DNA from 3 places in the Paenibacillus sp. CMM36 genome. Region 2 is predicted to be linked to each of the others. Evidence: riboswitches for the same ligand, from Rfam matches in the RefSeq annotation. Region 2 holds a riboswitch; each other region holds the start of a gene.
The links. Region 2 has a riboswitch for glycine ahead of ACWA2B_RS12300 (alanine/glycine:cation symporter family protein). Riboswitches for the same ligand answer to the same signal wherever they lie in the genome.
Positions count from the first base shown of each region.

Region 1: it holds a riboswitch for glycine, as region 2 does, so the genes downstream of both, sdaAB (L-serine ammonia-lyase, iron-sulfur-dependent subunit beta) here and ACWA2B_RS12300 (alanine/glycine:cation symporter family protein) in region 2, are expected to answer to the same signal.
Region 3: it holds a riboswitch for glycine, as region 2 does, so the genes downstream of both, gcvT (glycine cleavage system aminomethyltransferase GcvT) here and ACWA2B_RS12300 (alanine/glycine:cation symporter family protein) in region 2, are expected to answer to the same signal.

Region 1 is NZ_JBSEDY010000003.1:13,343-18,300, forward strand. Features, by position in the region: gene ACWA2B_RS07430 (Ig-like domain-containing protein) at 1-1,820, shown strand, start outside; gene sdaAA (L-serine ammonia-lyase, iron-sulfur-dependent, subunit alpha) at 1,981-2,880, opposite strand; gene sdaAB (L-serine ammonia-lyase, iron-sulfur-dependent subunit beta) at 2,870-3,559, opposite strand; glycine riboswitch at 3,771-3,886, opposite strand; gene ACWA2B_RS07445 (DUF6359 domain-containing protein) at 4,102-4,958, shown strand, end outside.
Region 2 is NZ_JBSEDY010000005.1:64,557-69,514, reverse strand. Features, by position in the region: gene ACWA2B_RS12310 (LacI family DNA-binding transcriptional regulator) at 233-1,204, opposite strand; gene ACWA2B_RS12305 (glycoside hydrolase family 1 protein) at 1,418-2,875, shown strand; glycine riboswitch at 3,041-3,117, shown strand; glycine riboswitch at 3,136-3,230, shown strand; gene ACWA2B_RS12300 (alanine/glycine:cation symporter family protein) at 3,390-4,808, shown strand; gene ACWA2B_RS12295 (iron-containing alcohol dehydrogenase) at 4,866-4,958, opposite strand, start outside.
Region 3 is NZ_JBSEDY010000007.1:141,219-146,176, reverse strand. Features, by position in the region: gene ACWA2B_RS15760 (PTS mannitol transporter subunit IICB) at 1-1,010, opposite strand, end outside; gene gcvH (glycine cleavage system protein GcvH) at 1,438-1,830, opposite strand; glycine riboswitch at 2,223-2,322, shown strand; gene gcvT (glycine cleavage system aminomethyltransferase GcvT) at 2,499-3,599, shown strand; gene gcvPA (aminomethyl-transferring glycine dehydrogenase subunit GcvPA) at 3,726-4,958, shown strand, end outside.

The DNA.
Region 1 (4,958 bases), on a different contig from region 2:
CTCAGGGAGCAGGTACAGCCAATATTAAGGCCGTATATGGTCAGCAGACCGTAACCATTGCTGTACAGGTAGAGCAAGTTAAACGTCTTGATGTCAGTTCATCAGAGGTTTCTCTTTTGCTGAAGGATACTGAGAAGGTTAAACTTTCAGCGACGTTCCCGGATGGATCGGTACAGGACGTGACAGAGTCCGCTGAGTGGAGCTCCAGCAATGCAGCTGTGGCGGATGTACTGAAGGGCACCATTACCGGTTACAGCGCAGGAAAGGCGACAATTACAGGTAAATATGGTACGATGTCCGCTACGATTTCGGTGGATGTCGATCAAACGAATAAGCTGAAAGCCAGCGAATCCAATATTTTTCTCCGTCTGGATGAATCTAAAAAAATACAAGTTTCTGCCGTTTATCCGGATGGGACGGTAACGGATATCACAGATAAAGCTGCTTGGGCATCAAGCGATGAAAAAATTGCAACGGTGAATAAAGGAACGATTATGGCCATCGGTGCGGGTTCGGCAACGGTGACCGCTAAGTATGGAGATAAGACCGTTTCGATCAAGACAGATGTCGAAACCTCTAGATTTCTGGATTTGAGCGAGGACAAGCTGAGCTTGAATGCCAAGGAATCCAAAAAGCTCAAGCTGACCGCAACGTACGTAACAGGTACGGAAGAAGATATCACAAGTAAGGCAGAGTGGAAGTCCAGCAATGAAGATATCGCTTTTGTCAGCGCGGGGGAAGTCACAGGTTATAAAACAGGTGAGGCTACCATCACCGCTTCTTATGGCGGCAAGACAGTTACAGCTACGGTATCCGTAAATGTACCCGGGGATCTGTCTCTGTCCTCCAAAACGGCAACAATTGATATTAATGAGGACTATACTGCAACTTTGACGGCTACTTATGCGGATGGGCGTAAGGAAGATGTAACACAGGATGCAGAATGGGCTTCAAGCGCGGAAGATATTACCTCTGTGTCCAAAGGAACGATTACGGGTAAATCTGCTGGTAAAGCGGTTATTACAGCGACCTATAATGGCAAAAAACTAACAATTAACGTACAAGTGGGCCTTGTAGACCGTCTGGAAACAGACTCGCGTGTAATTGCGCTTGGTGCTCAGGAAACGAAGCAGCTGAAAGTAACAGGAGTTAAGAGTGGTGGTACAAAAACAGATGTAACCAAGGATGCCACCTGGACAACTAGCAATGTAAAAGTGGTTGAAGTTAGCGAAGGTTTGATCAAAGCGAATGGTAGTGGTAAGGCAACTGTGACTGCTTCATATGGCAAGCAAAACATTACGTTTACGGTAGAAGTGGACGTAGCGCAAAAGATTGAAGCGGATGCAATCGCGCTATCGCTCAAATCTGGAGATCAAAAAACCATCGCGATTGTGGTTAAATCGAGCGATGGTAAAGAAAAGGATGTTACAACCCAAGCTGAATGGAAAACGTCCAATTATAAGGTAGCCACTGTTAAAAAGGGTCAGGTTACCGCGGTCAGCTACGGTAAAGCTAACATTCAGGCGAAGTTCGGCGGGAAGATAATCAGCGTACCTGTAGATGTTGATACGCTTAAATATTTGCAAACAGACGAAGTCGCCTTGAATTTGAAGGCAGGACAGCTGGCTAAGGTTACGGCTACAGCCACGTATAAGGATGAGTCGGAGAAGGATGTTTCCAAACCGGCTGTCTGGTCCTCGTCCAGAATTATTGTGGCGACCGTCAAAGACGGTAACATTAAGGCACAGGGCAAGGGCAAAGCAGTAATTACTGTGAAATATGCAGGTAAAATGACGAAGATACAGGTAACCGTTCAGTAATCTGTAACCCGACTAAAAAGAAAAAGAGCAAGCATACGTCCAGCGACGATATGCTTGCTCTTTTCTTTATAAGGGCGAATTCTCTTTCCCTAGGACAATGTAGGGGAGAGGTAGTCGCCTTGTTTTATAGAGGAAAAGTAATTGGTTTAAAGCTTAGAAATTACGACTTATTCTTCTTGATTGATGCGTTGCGTGTAAGTGATTCGGTCAAACGCTTGCCAGTCGGCGTCTGAGCCAAGCCGCCTTTGGCGGTCTCGCGGTGCTTCGACGGCATCGCGCTGCCGACTTCAAGCATCACGTCAATGACTTCGTCAGACGGAATAGCGCTGCGCACACCCGCCAAAGCCATGTCCGCTGCGGCAAGCGCAGTCACGGCTCCCAGGCCGTTGCGCACGATGCACGGAATCTCCACGAGTCCGGCGACGGGGTCGCAGATTAGGCCGAGCGTGTTCTTAAGAGCGAGGCCTACGGCGTGAACAGCCTGTTCAGGCGTACCACCGCGTAGCTCGACCATAGCGCCAGCGGCCATCCCGATAGCTGAGCCAATCTCAGCCTGACAGCCTCCCTCCGCGCCAGAAATGAAGGAGTTGTTGGCGATCACGTAGCCAATGGCTCCAGCGGCGAATAGGCCGTTCACCATATGCTCATCATCCCAGCCGAACCGTTCCTGCGCACTGATGAACACACCAGGGATAACCCCACATGAGCCTGCGGTAGGAGTGGCGACAATGCGACCCATGGATGCATTAACCTCCGACACGGAGAGGGCATAAGCCATGGCGAGCGCAGAGGCATCACCGGAGCAGGTTTCCCCTGACCGCAGATACTCGGCCAGGCGCTTGCCGTCGCCGCCCGTCAATCCACTGCGGGATACGGTGTCTTGTGTCTGACCGCGATGAACGGCTTCCTTCATGACTTCATAATAATCAGACATTTGTCGAAAGATTTCTTCCTCCGTTGTATTCGTTTCTTGTACCTGCTCTTGAATCATCAAGCGGCCAATCGTGGTGGATTCTTCAGCGCATAAAGCGCTGATCTCATGCAGATGGCTAAACCGCATCGGATTCAGCTCCTTTTTTCAAATTAATCATCTTAATTTCATACATATGAGGTAAAGAACGCAGTTCCGCAATCAGTTCAGCTGGAGCAGAACTGTCCGTTTCAATGGCGGTGAGTGCTTCACCATCCCGGCCTTTGCGATCTACGTGCATATAGGCAATGTTAATGTGGGCCGCGCCCAGCGCTGAAGTTATTGCGCCCAATGTACCGGGCTTATCCGAGTGGAGAAGCACCAGCGTAGGCAGCTCCCCGGTCAGATTGACCCGGAATTCGTTGAGTTGCTGGACATGGATGCTGCCGCCGCCGATGGAGGAGCCCAGCAGTGTGCGCTGATCCTCGCCCTTCCACAACTCGAAACGGACGGTGTTCGGATGAGGAGCGGGGAGTCCACTGACGGCGAATTCCACGGTCATCCCGGCTTGCTCGGCCCATTGCTCGGCATCTGGAATCCGGTGATCGTCCGTATCGTAATTAAGCAGTCCTGCGATGAGCGCCAGATCCGTACCGTGTCCTTTATACGTATCGGCAAAGGAGCCGTACAGTGTCATACGGGCACGGTCAGGCTGCGCCCCGAGCCAGTGCCGGGCAACGCGTGCGAGTCGCACCGCGCCTGCGGTGTGTGAACTGGAAGGTCCGGTCATGGCCGGGCCGATAATAGAAAATACATCTTTGAAACGCATGGTGTGGCCCCCTGTATGTTCTAATACCATACTATATGGTATTTCCGCGTCTTTGCGCGGTTATGACGGTTCCTAATGCTGACGCACAATGTGAGCACAAAAAAGGACAGGATAAGGAAGTTTCCCTTATCTCTGTCCTCGTTACCTGAGAGTTTCGTGCGGTGTTCTTACCGCCTTACCCCTTGGGTGGCTTGCGCTCTCTCCAGAGTTGCGTCAGATGACGATACATGGACCTGAGAGATTATCCGCCAGCCGGGTGCTGGCGTCTTGCTCCTTCGGTGCCGCCAGAGTGTAAGCCCCCTGGACAGACTCTCCCGTCATCTTCATTCGCGTATACCGTTCTACATGTCTTTCTTAGCGTAATGTATGACGTGCTCGGTGTCAATCACAGGGTTTAATTTTTACATAAACAGGTGCATTTCCAATAAAAAAGATTAAAGTTTACATAATTATGGATGAAATCAGGAAGGAATTAGAAGATTGGCGGCTAATCTGATAGAGGACAAGTACATTTATGGAAATCATAGGAGGGATATTGACGTATGGTAAAAGGCTTGCGGTTCACAGGTTCACGCTTAAAAGGGATGCTGCATCTAGCAGCGATCGCATCACTGCTGATCGGGATCTTCGTTCCGTTCGGTCAGGTCAAGGCAGAGGGAGCATTGACAGTAGCCGAAGCACTTCAGGGCCAAAGCAGTGGAGGTACGGTGACGGTAGAAGGTTATATCGTCGGACATGCTACCGGATCGAAAACGGCTAACTTTTCTTCTCCGTTTGCGAATGATTTTAACGTACTGATTGCCGACCAGGCCAATGAACGTAGCACGTCTAATCTATTGGATGTGCAGCTGACATCTGCGTACAGAGGGCAATTTGGGTTAACAGGTCATCCTGGACTGGTCGGCAGCAAAATTCGCGTGACAGGTACGCTTGGTGCCTACAATAATTTTGGTGGAGTAAAAAGTCCAAGCGCTGTGGAACTGGTGAGTGGAAGCGAGCCGGGGGAACCAGGTGAACCTGGCGAACCTGAACCTGGCAACCCGGGTCAACCCGGTACTACATTGCCGGATGGAAAAGGCAAAAAGGTGCTGTTCGATAATACGCACGCACAGACGGCTGGTGCAGCAGATTGGGTCATTGAAGGCGCCTTCTCCGACTTTGCCAATGGATTACGTAATGTAGGCTTTACTGTGGATCAATTGAACCGCCCTATTCCTTTTACTTATGGAGAACAGGCCATAACCTATGATAAGCTGCGCCAATATGATGTGTTCATTATTGGTGAAGCGAATGTTGCCTTTAAGGCATCCGAGCAGGCTGCCCTGCTGCAATACGTGAATAACGGAGGGAGCGTCTTCTTCATCTCCGATCATTATAATGCAGATCGTAACAAAAACCG
Region 2 (4,958 bases):
GAAGTTCCCCCTCCCATCCTTTACCAATAAAAAATGCCTAAGCACAATTCAATACTATTGTTAGCAATAGTACTCAATTGAACTCAGGCATTGCCCGCATCACCGGTCACAATCCTTCGATATAGTGCTATTGTAGCACAAAAAAAAGCGATTTCAACATTTTTTATTCTGTTTCGACAAAAAACATTTTATATCAAGACCCTTTTGCCTAATTTGCAAGTAAAGCGTTACCTTATGTGGTCGTACGTTCAATGAGGCTGTACTCTAGCGAATGAAGCTCCATTTGGCGTCCAATCAGCTGGGGGGAAAGCATGAAAAAAGCATTTTGTGCTTGAGCCATGATAGGATTTTGAATCGTTGTAATCCCCAACGTATGCGACAGCTCCGTGTTATCAAACCCAACAATCGCCAGATCTCCCGGTACGTTCAGCCGTTGTCTGCGTGCTTCGCAGAGAATGCCCACAGCTACATAATCGTTAGCACATAAAATAGCCTCTGGGAATTCCCCCCGATGCTGTAACAAATCCCGTACGACCTGTTCGCCATCACGGATATTATAAATTGAAGAGTGATTCCAGTGTTGCAACACTGGCAGATTGTGCTCACTCATGATCTGTTCATAGGCTCGTTGTCTGCTATGGGTATTGATGCTGCTCGGACGGCCAAAAGCATTGGCTATACGAGTATAGCCTTTTTGTATCAAATGCTTTAGTGCTAGCATGTAACCTTCATATTGATCCATTGCCACGGAGCGAATATCGGTATGCTCCATTCGTTGCCAGGCCACGATTGGGCCATATTTACAATAGGTACTCAAAAAATCAGTGTCATTCACGCAGGAAATGATGACCAGCGCGTCGACTCTTTTTCTTTTTAAATCTTCAAAAGCTTGAAGCTCTTTCTTTTTGTCTTCTCCCGAAGTATAAATAATGGTCTGGAATTCATATTGTCCGGCGATTTCTACAAAGCTGTCCAGAAAAGCAAGAACAATTTCATTAATCGTTGAAGTGATGATACCAATCTGAAGCGTCTGACCCTTGGATAGGGAAATGGCATTCCGATTAGGAACATAATCTAATTCCTGCATGATTTTCAAAATCTTAGCTCTTGTTTCATGACTGACATGGGGGGACTGATTTAATACTCTGGATACCGTAGCCTTGGAAAAGCCCGCCAGTTTTGCAATTTGATCAAGATTCGACATGGTGCTTCTCCTCACATAAGAAAAAAATACTTGACATGAAACGCGTTACAACAATTAGGATGCTTATGAGGGCATTACATCTATTTTAAAGCATCTGTCAATGCATTTCAAAGGAGAACGGTTACCGTTAGGTATGGATTCACATTTGCAGCATTTGATGGGATTACTTAGGCCAAAGTAAAAATCTTATATACGGAAAGAGGTCTTTATACCATGACGAAGATGCTAAAAGGATTTCCGAAAAACTTCTTGTGGGGCGGGGCAACTGCAGCCAACCAATTGGAAGGTGCTTTTGACGTAGATGGAAAAGGCTTGTCCAGCGCAGACATGATTGCTTATGTACCCAAAGCGGAACGTAAGAACGATCACGCTATAGAGATTTCGTCCGAGCGACTCGAAGACATTTTGGCAGGCAAAGTCAATGCCCGTTTCCCAAAACGTGAAGGTGTGGACTTTTACCACCACTACAAAGAAGATATTGCATTGTTCGCTGAAATGGGCTTTAAAGTATTTCGTATGTCCATCCACTGGTCGCGGATTTTCCCGAATGGCTATGATCACGAACCGAATGAAGCAGGATTGCAATTCTACGACAATGTATTTGATGAGCTGCGCAAATATAATATTGAGCCCTTGGTAACATTGTCACATTATGAAACACCGCTAGGTCTGACTCAGAAGTATAATGGCTGGCTGGGTCGTGAAGTCATACAGCATTACGTCAATTATGCCGAAACGGTGTTTACACGCTATAAGGATAAAGTAAAATACTGGCTGACCTTTAATGAAATCAATGTAATGACCATGAGTCCGTTCACCGGTGGCGGTGTGGTTATTGACCGTGTAGAAAACAAACAACAAGCGATATATCAAGCATTGCATCATCAATTTGTAGCTAGTGCACTGGCAACCAAACGGGGACATGAGATCATCCCGGGTGCTCAGATCGGCTGTATGTTGGCACGTATAGAAAGCTATCCACATACGTGTAACCCAGCGGATATACTGAAAGCCCAGCATGAAAATCAGATGAACCTATTCTTTACGGATGTGCATGCCCGTGGGGAATATTCCAACTATATGAATCGTTATTTTGTAGAAAATAATATTGTGATCCAGACAGAACCCGGCGATGCCGAAATTTTGAAAAATAATACGGTTGATTTTATCTCATTTAGCTACTACATGACCTTGACCGTATCGGCAGGTCCAGAAGGCGAGAAAGCAGCAGGAAACCTGATTGGCGGCGTGAAAAATCCGTATCTGCAGTCCTCCGACTGGGGATGGCAGATCGATCCGATCGGCCTGCGTGTTACACTGAATACGTTTTATGATCGCTATCAAAAGCCGCTGTTCATCGTGGAAAATGGCTTGGGTGCATATGATAAGGTGGAAGAGGACGGCTCTGTGCATGACACGTATCGCATTGATTACTTGCGTCAGCATATTGTCCAAATGAAGGAAGCGATTGCTGACGGTGTTGATCTGATTGGTTACACCAGCTGGGGCCCTATCGACCTCGTGAGCATGTCTACTTCCGAAATGTCCAAGCGCTACGGATTTATTTACGTTGATCTGGATGATGACGGTAACGGAACGCTCAAACGCTCCAAAAAAGACTCTTTTAACTGGTATAAAAATGTGATAGCAACCAATGGTGAAGAATTGTAATTTCATATCGTCTCGGGCGGGTATAGCAGAGGACATCCTAAGGATGCAATCTGCTGTACCCGCTTTTTTGATAGACATAATAATATTTCAGAGGGCTTCACAAACTTTTCACTTGTAATAAGCTGAAAGTTTTCTGTATAATGAATAAAAATTTCATATGTCTGGTTGATGTTTGCGGGAGATGGAACGAAAGTTCCGACCGAAGGGGCAAAACTCTCAGGTGCTTAGGCTGTTTACAGCCACAAGCGGGGACCGTAAACGGACAGAACTCTGGAGAGACCCTTAATTGGGCGCCGAAGGTGCACCGCAGAGAACATCTGCTTAAACTCTCAGGCAAAAGGACAGAGACGCGAATAACCTGTGACAGGGAATGCCCTAGGCTTTTTTATGAGCTATTAGAGGCAGAAACCTGCACAAGATGGTTGTATTTTTTCGTGCCTTTAACCTCTCCAGGAGTCGAATCAGCTGATTTGACTCTTTTTTGTTTTCTAATATGCTGGAGGAGCGGGTTGAAATGAATTTGGTACATGTGTTAGAAGCGATTAGCAGTTGGATATGGGGGGCGCCTCTCATCATTCTTGTCATGGGAACGGGGTTGTGGCTGACCATACGTCTGAAAATGTTGCAGGTATTCCGCCTGCCCCTGGCGATCAAGCTGATCGGTAAGGCCCCGAATGAAGGCAGCGGGGATGTAAGTAGTTTTGCGGCTTTGAGTACGGCGCTAGCGGCTACAGTTGGCACAGGAAGTATTGTCGGCGTAGCGACAGCCATTAAGCTGGGCGGGCCGGGTGCCTTGTTCTGGATGGTCGTTGCAGCCTTTTTTGGGATGGCGACGAAATATGCGGAAGGTGTACTTGCGGTAAAATACCGGGTGAAGGATCGGAATGGACAATTTTCCGGCGGCCCGATGTATTATATTGAGAAAGGTCTGGGACGCCGTTTTAAACCGCTGGCGATGCTGTTTGCTTTTTCGGGCATGCTGGTAGCGTTGTTCGGGATTGGAACGTTTCCACAGGTCAAAGCGATTGTATCTTCGACGGAAAACAGTTTTGGTGTTCCGCCCATTGTAACGGCACTGATTATTGCTATCCTCACAGGACTGGTTACTATTGGAGGACTCAAAAGTATTGCCAAGGTATCGACGAAGGTCGTTCCTTTTAAAACAGGCTTGTACGTACTGATCTGTCTCATCGTACTGATTCGGTTTGCTGACCAGCTTCCTGCCGCAATTGCGCTGGTGCTCCATTCGGCATTTTCAACTACATCGGCAACGGGCGGATTTGCCGGAGCTACGATTATGCTGGCGATGCGAAGTGGGGTAGCCAGAGGTATTTTTGCCAATGAGGCCGGATTGGGAAGCGCACCGATTGCAGCCGCAGCTGCCAAAACCAAATGGCCTGCGGAACAAGGGCTGATTTCCATGACAGGCGTGTTTATTGATACGATGGTTATTTGTGTGATGACCGGGTTGACGCTACTGGTTAGCGGTGTGTGGAGCGGGCCTACCGATGCGGGCCTGATGACTCAGCAAGCATTTTCCAGCGCATTCCCGCTGGGGGCAGAACTGCTCACAATTATTCTGATTATGTTCGCGTTCACCACCATGCTCGGCTGGAACTATTACGGGGAACGCTGTGTTGAATACTTGCTTGGCGTCAAGTGGATTAAGCCATACCGTTATCTGTTCATTCTACTCGTTGGCGGGGGCGCGTTCATTAAACTGGATGCGATTTGGCTGCTGGCAGATATCTTTAACGCAATGATGGCTTTCCCGAACCTGATTGCACTGCTCGGCTTATCAGGCATTGTCGTTGCAGAAACCCGAACCTATATGGATTCTCTGAATTCTAGTAAGAAAAAGGGCATTCTTGCAGGTGCCAGTGTAGGGGCAGCTATTCAAGTAGAAGAAAAGGGACAAACAGTTAATTCATAAATTCCAAAAGGGAGTGCCTTCAGCCATCACAGGCTTGAGGACACTCCTTTTTGAATGTTATAACGATGCACGCAAAATAGCTAAAATATCTTCCTGTTTCAGCTTTTTATAATTACCGAAGCCTCCATATTCCATTTCACGGGCTGCAAT
Region 3 (4,958 bases), on a different contig from region 2:
GCAAAGGATACGACCGCAGCAGCGATCACCCCGCTCAGCATTGGCAAATATCCACCTTTTGGCGTCATTAGAAAATAGGCGATGATACTACCCGGTGAAGGAGCAGCAACCAGTCCGGCACCTGTCAACATGAAACAGAAGGTTCCCACAACACCGCCAGCTATAGCTGCAAGAATCAGAATCGGCTTCATCAAAATATAAGGGAAATAAATTTCATGAATCCCGCCGAAAAAATGAATGATGACTGCGCCAGGAGCTGACGACTTCGCAGAGCCTTTGCCGAACAGACAGTAGGCCAGCAAAATACCAAGCCCCGGCCCAGGGTTGGATTCCAGCATGAACAGTACGGATTTGCCTGTTCTTGCAGCTTCCTCCAACGCAATCGGACTCAATACTCCGTGATTCAGCGCGTTGTTTAAAAATAATACTTTTCCGGGCTCAATAATGAGGTTGACAAGCGGCAATAGCCCCGCGTTCACGAGGAACTGTACCCCTGCCGACAACACTTGACTGATCATTTGTACAACCGGGCCGATCGCCACATGGGCAAGCAGTGCTAGAATGGCACCGATAATCCCGGCCGAAAAATTATTGACCAGCATTTCAAAGCCTGATCTGACTTTGCCTTCAATGGCCTTGTCGAACTTCTTCAATATCCACGCAGCCAGCGGACCAGCTACCATCGCGCCCAGGAACATCGGGATATCGGCTCCTACTATGACACCCATCGTCATGATGGCACCGATCACACCTCCACGCTGTCCGTGAATCATCGTGCCCCCTGTATAACCAATCAGCAGCGGCAACAAATAATTTTTCATCGGATCAACCAACTGTGCAAAACCTTCGTTCGGGAACCATCCGGTCGGAATAAAGAGTGCCGTAATCAACCCCCACGCAATAAAGGCTCCCATATTGGGCATAACCATACCGCTAAGAAAACGGCCAAAACGCTGTACGGCGACACGAGTGCCTCCTTTTGAACTTGGCTTTGCGTCCAATGTACTCATATTCAAATCCTCCTTGTAGGTAAGCATCACTACCTTTTCTTAAAATTCATACTAAATGACAGCGCTATCTTCATCAACGAAATGAAAACGTACTTTCGTCATGAACGTTGATGACAACATTTAAATTTAAATTATCCAGGAAGATATTATACCTGCATAATTCTTCTTAATATGACCTGTAGCTATAGAAATTAGTCGAAAAACCGCGCTGGATTATGTATGATTCCTATATGGGGACAACCCACTATATCAGAACAACACACGTAATTACGTTTTCATAAAAAAGACAAAAAAATAGCCGCTACGTCAAATCATAGCGACTATTTTATACAAAAATCGAGCAAACTAACGATGCTCTTATTCAATTAAAAATCAATATAAAATTCCGAATAACACGCTATTATTTCATGCTGCATTGCTCTATTTATTACTCCGAAATCAACTGCTCATACTGATCCGCCGACAGTAGTTTGCCCAATGATTCCTCCACATCTTTATCCATCTCTACTTCTACCATCCAACCTTTGTCATATGGAGATTCATTCACTAGCTCAGGTGTACCTTCCAGCGCTTCATTCACTTTTAATATGGTTCCCGTCACCGGAGCAAAAAGGTCGGATACCGTCTTCACCGATTCAATCGTACCGATCTCCGCTCCCTGCTCAATCGTTACTCCCGCCTCAGGTAATTCTACAAAAACAATATCACCCAGTTGGTGCTGTGCAAAGTCTGTAATACCAATCCGCACCGTTCCATTCTCTGTCCGCTGAACCCACTCATGTTCGTCTGTATACCAAAGTTGCTGCTTCACTTCACCCATTCTGTTCCCCTCACTTCCATATGAATAAAATCGCATTTGCTCACCTGTATTAGACAGGTTAAGATTATGACAATAAGAACACTCATGTCAATAATACTAACAAAAATACTTCATATTACCTCCTATAGTGCTCTATATAAAAATATAATAATTTATAACAAACGCTTACATATCCTTATTTATATATTAAATGTTTTTTCTATTGTTTTTGATGACATTTTTATTGACATTTTGAATGAATTTGCGTATTAATGGGTTATAGCAAATACTTTGGGAAACACCCGACAACTGCAAACGCGGATGAACGCAGAGGGAGAGACTGCCAAAAAGATTCGCATAGCTGTTGCCGCTTGTGAGACAGTTGTGCACGCGAATCGGATCAAGTTGTTATCTGCAAAGCCAGGTAATATACTGCTGATCCCGAAGGTAGCGCCGAAGGAGTAAGCCTGCATTGCAGGTGAATCTCTCAGGCAAAAGGACCTCTGCCGGACGCATCTCTGGAGAGCATTCGCTATTGGAGCGGATCACCCAAGAGGAAACCCGGTACATACCGGGGTAACTTTCTGGTATCAAGGACAGAGCTGAAAAAAGAGTATAGACTGCTGTCTATACGTTTTTTTCGGCCTGTCTTTTTTGTTTAGCCGATTACACCGGATAGGAGTGGAAACATGACTAATTTGCGAAAAACACCGCTATATTCATCCTACGGGACGCAGTCTGGGGTTCGTTGTATTGACTTTGGAGGCTGGGAGCTCCCCGTTCAGTTTAGCGGCATTCAAAAGGAGCATGAGGCCGTCCGGCAACGTGCGGGTTTATTCGATGTATCGCATATGGGTGAGTTTTTGGTTGAAGGCAAAGAGGCCGAAGCTTTTCTACAAAGGGTGACCACGAATGATGTCAGCCAGTTGGAACCAGGTCAGGCACAATATTCACTCCTGTGTTACCCCGATGGAGGTGTAGTAGACGACCTGCTTGTTTACTGCAAAGGACCGGAACGCTACATGCTCGTTGTGAACGCCTCCAACATTGATAAGGATTGGGATTGGTTACTTCGTCATGTGCCTGCATCCGTTCACATGGAGAATGTGTCTGATGCAATAGCATTGCTGGCATTGCAGGGACCGGAAGCAGCACGTATTGCCGCAGCCGTGGCAGATACGGATATTACGAATCTGGCATCTTTCCACTTTCATGAGAACGTGCCATTGTTCGGAGCAAAAGCACTCGTCTCACGAACCGGATATACGGGCGAAGACGGTTTTGAATTTTACGTACCTGCCGCGGAAGCACCCGCCGTATGGGAGGGTTTGCTTCGTTCCGGTGAGTCGTATGGGCTGATTCCCGCTGGACTTGGTGCTCGGGATACACTACGCTTTGAGGCTCGGTTGCCGCTATACGGACAGGAGTTATCTGCCACAATTTCACCACTCGAAGCCGGTCTGGGTTTCTTCGTCAAGCTGAATAAAGGAGATTTTATCGGTAGAGAAGCACTTCAGCGTCAAAAAGAACAAGGGGTTCCTCGTAAATTGATCGGGCTAGAAATGATGGACCGCGGTATCCCACGCGCCCATTATCCGGTATTCGCAGAAGGACAACACATCGGTGAGGTCACAACGGGGACTCAGTCGCCCTCCTTGAAGCGTAATCTGGGCCTCGCCTTGGTGGACAGTCGTTTTAGCGCCCTCTCCACACCACTGGAGGTTGAGATTCGTGGCAAACGCCTGCGTGCCGAGGTGGTGGCAGCCCCCTTTTATAAGCGCCCACGCTGATCTTAAACTCTCCTTATTTCTATAAAGCAAACATGTCAGATATGTATTTCCGGGTTTTCATCTCACACTTTTTTATTAGCTCATTTACGGATTTAAAATTTTGCTTTTCGAAAGGAGCCAGAACCTATGAAGCAGCATCGTTATCTCCCTATGACTGAACAGGATCAAACCGAAATGCTGCGTGTGGTCGGTGTATCATCCATTGATGATTTATTCAGTGACATTCCAGAGGCCATTCGATATCAAGGGGAACTCCCTCTTTCTTCTCGACTCGATGAGAAAGCCTTAACCCGTCACTTGACCGAGCTGGCCGGACACAATGCCAATACAGACACACATGCCAGCTTTCTTGGCGCAGGAATTTATGATCATCATATTCCGTCCGTCATCCAGCACATCACTTCACGCTCAGAATTCTACACTGCCTACACCCCCTATCAGCCGGAAGTAAGCCAAGGCGAGCTACAAGCCATTTTCGAGTTTCAATCGTATATTTGCGAATTGACGGGCATGGCTGTAGCTAATGCCAGCATGTACGACGGAGCGACTGCACTGGCGGAAGCGGGCTCACTGTCCGCCGCAGCTACCCGCCGTAAACAGCTTATCGTATCGAGGTCCGTCCATCCAGAGGCACGTCAGGTATTGGCAACCTATGCACGCGGATTGAATTTGGACATCGTGGAGATCGGCTGTTCGGACGGTGTAACGGATGCTGATGCGTTAGCGGCGGCCGTATCGGAACAGACCGCGGCTGTTTTGGTCCAAAGCCCCAACTTTTTCGGAGCCGTGGAAAATCTACAGCCGATGGCTGACCTCATCCATGCACACAAAGGTCTTTTGGTCGTCAGTGCCAACCCACTGGCACTTGGCTTGCTGGAGACACCCGGCAAACAGGGCGCGGATATTGTGGTAGGAGACGCGCAGCCACTTGGCATCTCCTCTTCTCTCGGCGGTCCGACCTGTGGATACTTTGCCGTTTCTCAGGCACATATGCGCCGTATCCCCGGCCGTATTGTGGGTCAGACCACTGATCGCAATGGTAAACGCGGCTTCGTGCTGACCTTGCAAGCGCGCGAACAGCATATCCGCCGCGAAAAGGCCACCTCTAACATTTGTTCCAATCAAGCGTTGCTAGCTTTATCTGCATCTGTGTACTTGTCCGTCATGGGGAGACAGGGCATCCAGGAAGTAGCCGAGCTGAATTTGCATAAAAGCCGCTATGCGTTAGAACAATTGCTGAGCTTGAAAGGCGTAACTGCCTCATTTCACGCACCGACCTTTAACGAGTTTGCCCTTAGGCTGCCTGAAGGTACGGATGTGAGCAAACTTCAGGACAATCTGTTAGCTGCTGGATTTATC